Regions from separate parts of the Pseudomonas sp. GW821-FHT03E01 genome, predicted to be linked through region 2. Evidence: predicted binding sites of a transcription regulator. Region 2 holds the regulator's gene; each other region holds the start of a gene.

Region 1 (4,376 bases), on a different contig from region 2:
ATGGACGGGCGATCGCCTTGCGGGGTGCGCAGTTTGTCGACGATGGCATCCTTGACCTTCAAGGCGCCAAAGTGCGTGTTGTCGATGCCAGAGCCGTGACCGCTGAATTCGACGGCCAGGGTGCCGTCGTTGAGCATGTGGTCTTGCCAATCGATATCCAGCACGCCGTGATAGAGATCTTCGGCGTCCTTCATCGGGAAGCGCTTGAGCACCAACAGCACCCGGTTCGCCAGACGCGACCACAGGCACAGGCGATAAGCGGTTTCCATGGTGGCCATGCCGCGCACAGCCGAGGTGTGCTCGCGTGCTTCCTCAAGGCCAAGCCCGACGGCTTCCTCGATGAGCAGACCTTCAAGGCCTTTGGGGCAAGTGAGGAAGAGTTCGAAACGATCGGACATGGTAATTCCAGAGCCTTTAGCTAAGTGAACCGGCAACGCGTTGCCGATCCGGTTTTCAATCAGGCGTTTTTCTAACAGAACGCCCGCGTGGCACGAAGGTGTGCCGTCCCACCCTGACTGCTCGGGTTAAAAGAGCTTAGATGCCAGGGCAGATAAAAAAGTTGATGAAACAAAATGTCATAAGTCGACCCTTCGTCGAATAATACCCAAGAGCAACGGGTGTCATTCTCGTTAAGGCGCAACCCCCAGCATCCCAGCGAAGGGCCGATCATACCGGGCTTTGGCCAATCAACACGGCACAAATATCGTGTTACTTATGGCCATACCATCTTTATGGTTACGTTCTTATGACAAAACGGTCATTCCCTCGATGTGACGCATTGGTTAGAACTCCACTCAGGTTGACGTCGCAACGGCGTCAACACCTTGGCTCGCGACGCCGGCAGCGAGCCACCAACGGCAGAATTTTTCTGCCTGACCTCGATTGAGGTCGACGCGATACATACAGTCAACAAGTGAGGGAAACACCCTATGAGAAGACTTAAGCGTGATCCGTTGGAAAGAGCATTTTTGCGCGGATATCAATATGGCGTTGGTGGTAAATCCCGTGAGCTTTGCCCTTTTACTCTACCGTCGGTACGCCAAGCCTGGATCAATGGCTGGCGAGAAGGACGCGGCGACAATTGGGACGGTATGACCGGCACTGCGGGAATCCACAGACTCAACGAACTTCACGCCGTCGGCTAATACAGGGCACACACTCCGACACGACAATCTGATTACGCTACGACTTAACCACGCACGTCCTATCCGGACGGCGGGCTTCGGCCCAGGGGCTCCTTCGGGGAGCCCTTTTTTATGCCTGCAAAGAAACTACGGTGGTGAGGTCGTTTCTGTGGCGAGGGAGCTTGCTCCCGCTGGGCTGCGATGCGGCCCCAAAACCAATCAACCCGGAGTGTCAGGTAAAACGCGGTTGCAGGATTTACGACTGCTTCGCAGCCGAGCGGGAGCAAGCTCCCTCGCCACAAAAGCCCCCACCATCAGGGCCCAAATCAGGCTTCAGCGCAACGCGGCGATGGCATCTACCGATTCACGAATCAGTGCCGGGCCTTTATAGATAAAGCCCGAATAGATCTGCACCAGGCTCGCACCCGCAGTGATTTTCTCAGCCGCGTGCTTGCCTTCAGTGATACCGCCCACGGCGATGATCGGCAAGCGACCGGCCAGTTCCGCCGCCAGCACCTTCACGGTGTGGGTGCTCTTGTCGCGAACCGGTGCGCCGGACAACCCGCCCGCCTCGTCACCGTGCTCCAGGCCTTCGACGCCGACGCGGCTCAGGGTGGTGTTGGTGGCGATCACCGCATCCATCCCGGTTTCGATCAACGCCTGGGCGACTTGAGCGGTTTCTTCATCGCTCATGTCCGGTGCGATCTTGATCGCCAAAGGCACATGTTTGCCGTGGCGCAGGGCCAATTCCGCCCGGCGCGTGGCCAGGTCGGCGAGCAATTGCTTGAGCGAATCGCCGAATTGCAGGCTGCGCAGGCCCGGTGTGTTCGGCGAGCTGACATTGACCGTCACGTAGCTGGCGTGTGCGTAGACCTTGTCCAGGCAGATCAGGTAGTCGTCAACCGCACGTTCAACCGGCGTATCAAAGTTCTTGCCGATATTGATACCCAGCACGCCCTTGTACTTGGCTGCCGCCACGCGAGCGAGCAAGTGATCGACGCCGAGGTTGTTGAAACCCATGCGGTTGATGATCGCCTCGGCTTGGGGCAAGCGGAAAATCCGCGGTTTCGGATTACCCGGTTGCGGACGCGGGGTAATGGTACCGATTTCGACGAAACCGAAACCCAGTTGGGCAAATCCGTCGATCGCCGCGCCGTTCTTGTCCAGACCGGCCGCCAGACCCACCGGGTTCGGGAATTCCAGGCCCATGACCGTCACCGGCATTTTCGCCGGTGCCTTGCACAGTAAGCCGTTGAGGCCCAAACGCCCGCCCGCGCCGATCAGGTCCAGGGACAGATCGTGGGAGGTTTCCGGGGAAAGTTTGAACAGCAGCTGACGGGCCAGGGTGTACATGGGCAGGCTTGACTCGGGTGGCGATGAGAGGCGGCGATTATAGCCGCGCATCGAGTCCACAGGCGAGGCGCACGACAAAATCAGCCAGCGATGGCATATGCCTTGCACCAACATGATCATCAGCACTCATGCCAACGACGGAATGAGTGGAAGGACAATGGCGTCGTCACCGGCTCTGCTCGCGCAGAGGCCATGGGACGACGTTTTTTTTGGAAGGTGCAAATCGATGAATGAACCATCAGCCGGCCCACTGGCCTGGGTCAACGGCAGCGATGCCCCGGAAAAAACCGAAATAAACCTTGGCTTCATGGCTCTGAGCGACTGCGCCTCAGTGGTGGTCGCCGCCACCCAGGGCTTCGCCCAGCCTTACGGTCTGACCCTGAACCTCAAGCGCCAGTCGTCCTGGGCCAACCTGCGGGACAAACTGGTCAGCGGCGAACTCGACGCCGCCCACAGCCTGTACGGCCTGATTTACGCCGTGCACCTGGGCATCGGCGGCGTAGCCTCCACCGACATGGCCGTGCTCATGGGCCTGAACCAGAACGGCCAGAGCATCAACCTCTCCCACGGCTTGCAGGCCTTGGGCGTGACCAGTCCTGAAGCACTGGACCATCACGTGCACCAAAGTCGCCCAAAACTGACCTTCGCCCAGACATTTCCCACAGGCACCCACGCCATGTGGCTGTATTACTGGCTGGCGAGCCAGGGCATTCATCCGTTGCAGGATGTCGACAGCGTGGTGGTGCCGCCGCCACAAATGGTCGCGCACCTGCAAGCCGGGCGCATCGACGGGTTCTGCGTCGGCGAACCGTGGGCTGCCAGTGCGGTGCAACAGAATCTCGGTTTCACCATGGCCACCACCCAGACCATCTGGCCCGACCACCCGGAAAAAGTCCTCGGCTGCACCCGCGCCTTCGTCGAGCAATACCCCAATACCGCCCGGGCCCTGGTGATGGCGATCCTCGAGGCCAGCCGCTTCATTGAAGCCAGCCGCGAAAATCGCCGCAGCACCGCGCAACTGTTGAGCGCCCCCGAATACCTGGATGCCCCGCTCGATTGCATCGAACCGCGTTTGCTCGGCGACTATACCGACGGCCTGGGCAATCACTGGCAAGACCCGCATGCGATGCGTTTCCACAGTGGCGGAGAGGTCAATCTGCCGTATTTGTCCGACGGCATGTGGTTCATGACCCAGTTCCGTCGCTGGGGCTTATTGCGTGACGACCCGGATTACCTCGGCGTGGCCCGTCAGGTCCAGCAACTAGACTTATACCGAGAGGCCGCCACCGCTGTCGGCGTGCCCGCCCAGGTTCAGGAAATGCGCAGCAGTCAACTGATCGACGGCAAAGTCTGGGACGGTTCGGACCCGGCCGGCTATGCCCGCAGCTTCACGCTGCACGCCATGAGCGACAGCGCCCCCCTTCTCGCCAGCCGCTGACAGGAGCCTGCGAATATGTTGCGTATCCTGCTGATCAATGACACCGCGAAAAAAGTCGGGCGTCTGAAAGCGGCCCTGATCGAAGCCGGGTTCGAAGTCATCGACGAATCCGGCCTGACCATTGACCTGCCCGCGCGCGTCGAAACGGTGCGTCCGGACGTGATCCTGATCGATACCGAGTCACCGAGCCGCGATGTGATGGAACAAGTGGTGCTGGTTACTCGCGACCAACCACGGCCAATCGTGATGTTCACCGACGAGCACGATCCCGGCGTGATGCGCCAGGCGATCAAGTCCGGCGTCAGTGCCTACATCGTCGAAGGCATTCACGCACAACGCTTGCAGCCGATTCTCGACGTGGCCATGGCTCGCTTTGAAAGCGATCAGGCCCTGCGCGCGCAACTGCACGCCCGCGACCAGCAACTGGCCGAGCGCAAGCGCATTGAGCTGGCCAAGGGGCT
Region 2 (4,376 bases):
CTGGACGTTCTTCAGGGATTGTTGCAGGACCTGGCCCAGACGTTCGGTCAGGTAGACAGAGCGGTGATGCCCGCCGGTGCAGCCAATGGCAATGGTGACATAGGCGCGGTTGCTGGCGGCAAAGCGGGGCAGCCACTTGAGCAGGTAGGAGGAAATGTCCTGGAACATTTCCTCGACATCCGGCTGCGCCGCCAGGTAGTCGGCCACCGGTTGATCGAGCCCGGACTGTGCCCGCAGCTCCGGTTTCCAGTAAGGGTTAGGCAGGCAGCGCACGTCGAACACCAGATCGGCGTCCACCGGCATGCCACGCTTGAACCCGAAAGACTCCACCAGAAACGCAGTACCGGGCTCCGGCTGATTCAGCAGGCGCAGCTTGATGGTATCGCGCAGCTGATACAGGTTCAGATTGGTGGTGTTGACCTTGAGGTCGGCCAGGTCGGCGATCGGCCCCAGCAGATTGGTTTCGTCCTCTATCGCCTCCGCCAGCGAGCGATTGGCACTGCTCAGCGGGTGACGGCGGCGGGTTTCCGAAAATCGTTTGAGCAGGGTCTCTTCATCGGCGTCCAGATACAGCACATCGCACTGGATATGCCGGCTGCGGACTTCTTCCAGCAATTCGGGAAACCGTGACAGGTGGCTCGGCAAGTTGCGTGCATCGATGGACACGGCCACCAGAGGTTGTGCCAGTTCGGTGTGAATCAGTGCGCGTTCGGCCAGTTCCGGCAACAGACCGGCCGGCAGGTTGTCGATGCAGTAGTAGCCGTTGTCCTCGAGAACATCGAGGGCAGTGCTTTTACCTGAGCCGGAGCGGCCGCTGACGATGATCAGGCGCATGATTAGTGACCGTTTTGCTCGTCCAGGACAACCTGATACAAGGCTTCGTTGCTCGGGGCGCTGCGCAGTTTTTCACGCACTTCCTTGCGATCAAGCATGCTGGCGATCTGGCGCAGCAACTCCAGGTGCGCATCGGTGGCGGCTTCGGGGACCAGCAGTACAAACAGCAGGTCAACCGGAGCGCCGTCGATGGCGTCGAAATCGATGGGTGCATCCAGGTGCATCAAGGCACTGATGGGCGATCCGCAGCCCTTGAGACGGCAGTGGGGGATGGCGATACCGTTGCCAAAGCCGGTGGAACCGAGTTTTTCACGGGCGACCAGACTCTCGAAGACATCCTGCATGGCCAGATCCGGCACTTCGCGATGGATGAGGTTGGCAATTTGCTCGAGGGCTTTCTTTTTACTGCCGCCCGGCACGTTCACCAGGGAACGGCCGGGGGTCAGGATGCTTTCAAGTCGGATCATGGGTTGGGAGTGTTAACGACCGGTCGCGCCCTGGAGGAGGCTCTGGGTCTTTTCCTTATGCTTTTTGAGTTGTTTATCCAGCTTGTCGGTCAGTGCGTCGATCGCTGCGTACATATCGGTATGTTCCGCGTTAGCGACCACCTCATTGCCGGGAATATGCAGCGTGGCTTCGATTTTCTGCTTGAGCTTCTCGACCGTCATCGTGACCTGCACGTTGGTGATCTTGTCGAAATGCCTCTCTAATCGTTCGAGTTTTTCGCCGATGTAGGTGCGAAGAGGTTCGGTCACTTCCAGTTGGTGTCCACTGATGTTGACTTGCATACAGCTTCTCCTTCGTTGCCAGTGCATAAAGCGGTAGATCCGATGATCTACCACTGGAACGCTGTGGCGTGGCTCTACATCAACCGCTTGCGTTCGCTCGAAGGCGCGATTCCTAGGGATTCGCGGTACTTGGCGACGGTGCGGCGAGCCACCTGAATGCCTTGTGCCTCCAGTAAACCAGCGATCTTGCTGTCACTCAACGGCTTTTTCTGATTTTCCGCGGCAACCAGTTTTTTGATGATCGCGCGGATCGCCGTAGACGAGCATTCACCGCCTTCGGAGGTACTGACGTGGCTGGAAAAAAAGTATTTCAGTTCATAGATGCCCCGTGGGGTATGCATGAATTTTTGCGTGGTCACCCGTGAAATCGTCGATTCGTGCATGCCCACCGCTTCGGCGATGTCATGCAGCACCAGCGGTTTCATGGCCTCGTCGCCGTACTCCAGGAAGCCGCGTTGATGCTCGACGATCTGGGTGGCCACTTTCATCAGGGTTTCGTTGCGGCTTTGCAGGCTCTTGATGAACCAGCGAGCCTCCTGCAACTGATTACGCATGAAGGTGTTGTCAGCGCTGGTATCGGCGCGGCGTACGAAGCCGGCGTATTGGGCGTTGACCCGCAGGCGCGGCACCGACTCCTGGTTCAGTTCCACCAGCCAGCGCTCGTTGTCCTTGCGCACGATCACGTCGGGAACGACGTATTCGGCTTCGGTGGACTCGATTTGCGACCCCGGGCGCGGGTTGAGGCTCTGGACCAGTTCGATCACCTGGCGCAGTTCATCTTCCTTGAGCTTCATACGGCGCATCAGCTGGCTGTAGTCGCGGCTGCCGAGCAGGTCGATGTAATCGGTGACCAGGCGCTTGGCCTCGGTCAGCCAAGGGGTCTTGGCGGGCAGTTGGCGCAGTTGCAGCAGCAGGCATTCACCGAGGTTGCGGGCGCCGATACCGGCGGGCTCGAATTGCTGGATGCGGTGCAGGACGGCTTCGATTTCGTCCAGTTCGATGTCCAGTTCCGGATCGAAGGCCTCGAGGATTTCCTCGAGGGTTTCGTCCAGATAGCCCTGATTGTTGATGCAGTCGATCAGGGTCACGGCGATCAGGCGATCGGTGTCGGACATCGGTGCCAGGTTCAGTTGCCAGAGCAAATGGCTTTGCAGGCTTTCACCGGCCGAAGTACGGGTGGTGAAATCCCACTCGTCGTCATCGTTGCTCGGCAGGCTGCTGGCGCTGGTCTGGTAGACGTCTTCCCAGGCGGTATCGACAGGCAATTCGTTGGGAATGCGCTCGTTCCAGTCGCCTTCCTCAAGGTTATCCACCGTCGGGGCGGTTTCCTGGTAGGAGGGTTCCTGAATGTCGGTGTTGGGTTGCTGTTCGGCTTTGTCGGCCAAGGGGTCTGCGTTATCGAAGTCGTCGCCTTCTTCCTGGCGTTCGAGCATCGGATTGGACTCCAGGGCCTCCTGGATTTCCTGTTGCAGGTCCAGGGTCGACAATTGGAGCAGGCGGATGGCCTGTTGCAGCTGCGGTGTCATCGTCAGCTGCTGGCCCATTCTCAAGACTAGCGATGGTTTCATGGCAGGGGCTTAACACCTTATTCGCCGGCGCACATGCGCCATCCACTACAGGGCGCCGAAGCGCCAAACATAAGCAAATTATATGCCTGAAACTGAAGTGTTTGCCTAGAGCGCTGTAACAATAAAAAACTATTGATTTTTTATTGATATGAGCACCAAGGCGACTGGCCAGGCACCTCAGCGCTTACAGGCGGAACTCATGGCCCAGATACACTTCCTTGACCAGTTCGTTGGCCAGGATGGTGGCGGAGTCGCCTTCAGCGATCAGCTGGCCATCGTTGACGATGTAGGCGGTTTCGCAGATGTCCAGGGTTTCACGGACGTTGTGGTCAGTGATCAGCACGCCAATGCCTTTGGCCTTGAGGTGGTGGATGATCTGCTTGATGTCGCCCACCGAGATCGGGTCCACGCCGGCGAAGGGTTCGTCGAGGAGGATGAATTTCGGGTTGGTGGCCAGTGCCCGGGCGATTTCCACCCGACGGCGTTCACCACCGGACAGGCTCATGCCAAGGCTGTCACGAATGTGGTGGATGTGAAATTCCTGCAGCAGGCTTTCCAGCTCTTTGCGGCGACCGGCCTTGTCGAGCTCCTTGCGGGTCTCGAGGATGGCCATGATATTGTCGGTCACCGACAGCTTGCGGAAGATCGACGCTTCTTGCGGAAGATAGCCGATACCGGCCTTCGCGCGACCGTGCATCGGCTGGTGGCTGACGTCCAGGTCATCGATCAGTACGCGACCCTGATCGGCCTGTACCAGACCCACGATCATGTAAAAACAGGTGGTTTTGCCGGCGCCGTTGGGGCCAAGCAGGCCGACGATCTGGCCGCTGTCGATGGACAGGCTGACGTCACGCACGACCTGGCGGCTCTTGTAGCTCTTGGCCAGATGCTGAGCTTTCAGAGTTGCCATTACTGGGTTTTCTCGTCGGTTTTCTTCTTCGGCTGGATCACCATGTCGATACGCGGACGTGTCTCGGTGACCTTGCTGCCCGTGGCGCGACCGGCGCTGGCGAGTTTCTTGATCGTGTCATAGACGATTTTTTCGCCCTGGGTGACGTTGTTGTCCTTGTCGACAACTTTGGCCTTGTCGATCAGTACGACGCGGTTTTGCGCTGCGTGGTACTGGATGGTTACGCCCCAGCCCTGAACAGGCTTGGTGTCGCCAGCGGTCTGCAGTTGCTCGAAG
Region 3 (4,376 bases), on a different contig from region 2:
CGAACTTGAGCTTGTGCGGCGAGCGGAGGCCTTTGTAGCGATCTTCGAGGGTCAGGGCCATTTTCACGCTGTCCTGCACGCCGTAACGGCACCAGGTGCTGCCCACGCAAGACTTCACGGTACGGGTCGACTTGCCGTAGGCGTGCCCGGTTTCGAAACCGGCCTCGATCAGCTCGGACCAAATGTCCGGCAACTGATGCAACTGCGCGCCGAACAGGTCGATCCGCTGGCCGCCGGTGATCTTGGTGTAGAGGTCGTATTTCTTCGCCACCACGCCGATCGCGATCAGTTTGTCGGCAGTGATCTCACCGCCAGCAATGCGCGGCACGACCGAATAGGTGCCGTTCTTCTGCATGTTGGCCATGAAGGTATCGTTGGTGTCCTGCAACGGCACCAGCGAGGCGTCCATGATCGGCTGGTTCCAGCACGAGGCGAGGATCGAGCCCACTGCCGGTTTGCACACGTCGCAACCGGTGTGTCCACGGCCGTGCTTGGCCAGCAGTTCTTCGAAAGTGATCACCCCTTCTACCCGCACCAGCGCATAAAGCTCTTGGCGGGTGTAGGCGAAGTGTTCGCACAGGCTCTTGTCGACGCTGACGCCACGGGCAATCAGTTCATGCTCGAAGACTTGCTTGAGCAGCCCCGCGCAACCGCCGCAACCGGTGCACGCCTTGGTCTGCGACTTGAGCAGGCCCAGGTCGGTGCAGCCGCCATCGATGGCCGAGCAGATCGAGCCCTTGGTGACGTTATGGCACGAGCACACCGTTGCCGACTCGGGCAACGCGCCCGGGCCCAGGGTTGGCGCGCCGGTGGAGGACGGCAGAATCAGGCTGGCCGGTTCCGACGGCAAGGCAATGCCGTTCTGCATGTATTGCAGCAAGGTGTCGTAATAGCTGTTGTCGCCGACCAACACTGCGCCAAGTACACGCTTGCTGTCGGCATCCACCACCAGGCGGCGATAGCTGGCCGTCGCTTCATCGATGAACTGATAACTGCGCGCGCCCGGTGTCTGCGCATGGGCATCGCCGATGGAGCCGACGTCAACACCGAGCAGTTTGAGCTTGGTCGACATGTCGGCGCCCTGGAACGGCTCGGCGGCTTGATTGCACAGCAGCGACGCGACGCCACGGGCCATCTGATAACCGGGGGCGACCAGGCCGAAGAGGCTGCCATTCCAGGCGGCACACTCGCCGATGGCGTAGATGTGCGGATCGCTGGTCAGGCACTGGTCGTCGATCACCACGCCGCCGCGAGGACCAATGTCCAGTGCGCATTGGCGGGCCAATGCATCTTGCGCACGGATGCCGGCGGAGAACACGATCAGGTCGGCTTCAAGAAATTCGTCGTTGGCAAAATTCATCCGGTAGCGGTACTGCTCGCCGGCACTGATCGACTGCGTGCCACGGGACAGGTGCACACCCACACCGAGCCGCTCGATTTGCGCCTTCAGCGCCAGACCGCCCTGCTCGTCCAGCTGCACCGGCATCAGGCGCGGGGCGAATTCCACCACATGGGCTTCCAGGCCCAGGCTTTTCAGGGCGTTGGCGGCCTCCAGACCGAGCAGGCCACCGCCGACCACCACGCCACGCCGGGCATTGGCCGCCGCAGCACGAATCGCGTCGAGGTCTTCAAGGGTGCGATACACCAGGCGCGAGTCGCCTTCGGCCCCCTCAATGGGTGGCACGAAGGGATAAGAGCCGGTGGCCAGAACCAGTTTGTCGTAGGCGACGCAACCTTGCGCGGTAATCACCTGGCGCCGGGCGCGGTCGATTTCCAGCACCGGCACACCCAAATGCAGGGTGACGCCCGGCGTTTGATACAGGGAGGCTTCGCCCAGGGCCAGCGATTCGGCATCGCGACCGCCGAAATACTCGGACAGATGCACACGATCGTAGGCACGCATCGGCTCTTCGCTGAAGACATGCAGGCGGTAATGGTCGAGGGCGCCGCGCTCGATGAGCTGCTCGACACAATGATGTCCGACCATGCCATTGCCGATCACGATCAGCGTTTGCAGTTTGTTCAATGCGGCAACATTGGAATTCATAGTAAGCACCCAGCCAAAGCCAATCACGGATAAAAAAGCAAAAAAAAACGCCTGAAACCTCTCGGTTTCAGGCGTCTTTGCCTGTTCTTCGCGGTGTTCGACCTGGCGCCTTCGCCTGATCCACCGATGTTGCCCACGACCTGCCCGGCCGGTCGATCTTCGTTGATCGAGTGGGCTGCCCCTCTTTTTCAGATGAGGCTGAAGGGAGAATGCAGCCTTTGTGCCAGTCTGCAGCGCATGACTTCCTCAGTTCTGGAAAACCAACGGCTGAACGATGGGAGAGTTTGATAAAGACCGCGCCCCGGGCGGGTCTCATCAGGCGCGAGTCAACTTTGCAGCCCCCCGCGAGCGGGTGGGCGGACGTTGGGACTGAAGGAAGGAACAGCTCAGGAAACCGCTTCGCACTGGTGCATGTTGTCAGGCGTGGCTCTTTAAAAGTGCATGCGCTACACCCTGCCGGGCATTTCCCGGTGCCATTCGGGCAAGCGTCAATGCCGATCTGTAGCAGCTGCCGAGCCTGCGAGGCTGCGTTCGGCTGCGCAGCAGTCGTCAAATCAGTAATTGCGGCTCGTCGCTGCTCAACTTACCGGCCCGGGTAAGCGTTGCCTTCAGCAGCATCGCGTATTTGTATTTTCAGATATATCGAGGCCGCGACCTTTTGGCGCATGCCGCCAAGCCATCGATTAAGCGTCACAGGGCAACAGTTTGTTAACATCCATGCGCTTTTTTTCGTCTGATTGATCAGCCACTGTAGATTCCCGGTCGCTACACAGGATGCTTTTGTTCATGAGTACGTTGTATACCCGTCGCACGGTCCTGCGCGGCATGAGCCTGCTGAGCCTCGGCCTGCTCGCTGGCTGCGATGACAGCAGCAAGCTGTCGTTCAAGTACGGCAAGGACCTCAGTGACAAGATCATGGGGCGTACCTTCAAACTCAAGGACGCCCAGGGCGAGTACCGGATGCTGGGCAGCTATCGGGGCCTGATGCCGATGATCTTCTTCGGCTTCACCCAATGTCCGGCGGTCTGCCCGACGACGCTGGCCCGTGCAGCACAGGCGAAAAAACTGATGGGCCGCGATGGCGAACGCCTGCAAGTGATCTTCATCACCCTGGACCCCGAGCGCGATACGCCGCAAATGCTCGACGCCTACGTCAAGGCCTTCGATCCGAGTTTCGAGGCACTGTACGGTACGCTGGAAGAAACCGCCGCCACCGCCAAGGAGTTCGGTGTGTTCTATGAAAAGATCCCGAGCGGTTCGACCTATACCCTCTCCCATACCGCGACCAGCTTCGTTTTCGACTCCCGAGGCAATTTGCGCCTGGGGCTGTCCGCGTCCCTTACCGCTAAAGAGTGTGCAGAAGACCTGCTCACCGTCATGGAGGTCTGCTGATGACTTCGATTTGCGCACCACGTATTAAACAGCTGGGTATCAAACAACTGGTCCTGGGTCTTTCCCTGATTGGCATGGCTTGGCAGGTGTCCGCTCAAACCCAGGTGAGCGACGCCTGGGTCCGCGCGACGGTGGCCGGTCAGCATTCGACCGGCGCCTTCATGACCCTGCAGGCCGACAGCGATAGCAAACTGCTCAGCGTACAGTCGCCGGTAGCGAACACCGTGCAAATTCACCAATCCAGCATGAAAGACGATGTGATGAGCATGAGCCAGGTCGAGTCCGTCGCGCTGCCGGCCGGCAAACCGGTAAGCTTCGATCCCCATGGCTATCACATCATGTTGATGGATTTGACGGCCCAGGTTAAGGAAGGCGGCAAAGTGCCCCTGACCCTGACCGTGGAAAACGCCAAGGGCGAAAAAGAGACGATCACCGTTGACGCCGAGACTAAGGCGCTCGGCATGCCTGATCACAGCAAGATGCATTGAGAGCTCGATCCCAGCCTGTCTGATCGCTGGCTGGTGTTCCGGTGGCGTATGCCTGCCCTCACCTGATAGCCTGAGCACCCTTGCCTGCATGTCTCTGATGGATCATCGGCGCGTGAAGACGCCGCGATGATCACTTCACCCCCATTCAATCAAGACAACGGTGACTCTCTTGATCAGCAGCACCCCCACATTTGCCCGCGATATCGACGGCAAAGCCATTTCTGCCAAGGTTCTCGACGAGGTCCGGGAAGAGGTTCTGGCCCTGGCTGGCCAACAGATCTACCCCGCCCTGGCGGTCTTGTTGGTCGGCGACGACCCGGCCAGCCATGTGTATGTGCGCAATAAACTGCTGCGCGCCAAGGAAGTCGGTATCCGCTCCCTGGAATACCGCCTGCCGGAAACCGCCAGCCAGGCCCAGGTCCTGGAACTGATTGCACAACTCAATGCCG

What was found. The regulator sigma-54, encoded in region 2, starts transcription at its own class of promoters, with help from an activator protein. The targets are predictions, from matches to a motif close to ANTGGCATNNANNTTGCTNT.
Region 1: the regulator sigma-54 is predicted to act here: its motif matches at 2,567-2,586, upstream of AC07VO_RS10965 (CmpA/NrtA family ABC transporter substrate-binding protein).
Region 3: the regulator sigma-54 is predicted to act here: its motif matches at 2,256-2,275, upstream of nirB (nitrite reductase large subunit NirB).

The regions. Positions count from the first base shown of each region.
Region 1 covers NZ_JBWKUI010000005.1:306,588-310,963, forward strand. Annotated here, with positions in the region: gene rlmKL (bifunctional 23S rRNA (guanine(2069)-N(7))-methyltransferase RlmK/23S rRNA (guanine(2445)-N(2))-methyltransferase RlmL) at 1-398, opposite strand, end outside; gene rmf (ribosome modulation factor) at 930-1,145, shown strand; gene AC07VO_RS10960 (quinone-dependent dihydroorotate dehydrogenase) at 1,458-2,477, opposite strand; gene AC07VO_RS10965 (CmpA/NrtA family ABC transporter substrate-binding protein) at 2,704-3,915, shown strand; gene AC07VO_RS10970 (ANTAR domain-containing response regulator) at 3,931-4,376, shown strand, end outside.
Region 2 covers NZ_JBWKUI010000008.1:24,100-28,475, forward strand. Annotated here, with positions in the region: gene rapZ (RNase adapter RapZ) at 1-834, opposite strand, end outside; gene ptsN (PTS IIA-like nitrogen regulatory protein PtsN) at 837-1,301, opposite strand; gene hpf (ribosome hibernation-promoting factor, HPF/YfiA family) at 1,314-1,622, opposite strand; gene AC07VO_RS14855 (RNA polymerase factor sigma-54) at 1,697-3,190, opposite strand; gene lptB (LPS export ABC transporter ATP-binding protein) at 3,375-4,100, opposite strand; gene lptA (lipopolysaccharide transport periplasmic protein LptA) at 4,100-4,376, opposite strand, start outside.
Region 3 covers NZ_JBWKUI010000001.1:76,161-80,536, reverse strand. Annotated here, with positions in the region: gene nirB (nitrite reductase large subunit NirB) at 1-2,047, opposite strand, end outside; gene AC07VO_RS00355 (SCO family protein) at 2,834-3,439, shown strand; gene AC07VO_RS00350 (copper chaperone PCu(A)C) at 3,439-3,927, shown strand; gene AC07VO_RS00345 (bifunctional 5,10-methylenetetrahydrofolate dehydrogenase/5,10-methenyltetrahydrofolate cyclohydrolase) at 4,097-4,376, shown strand, end outside.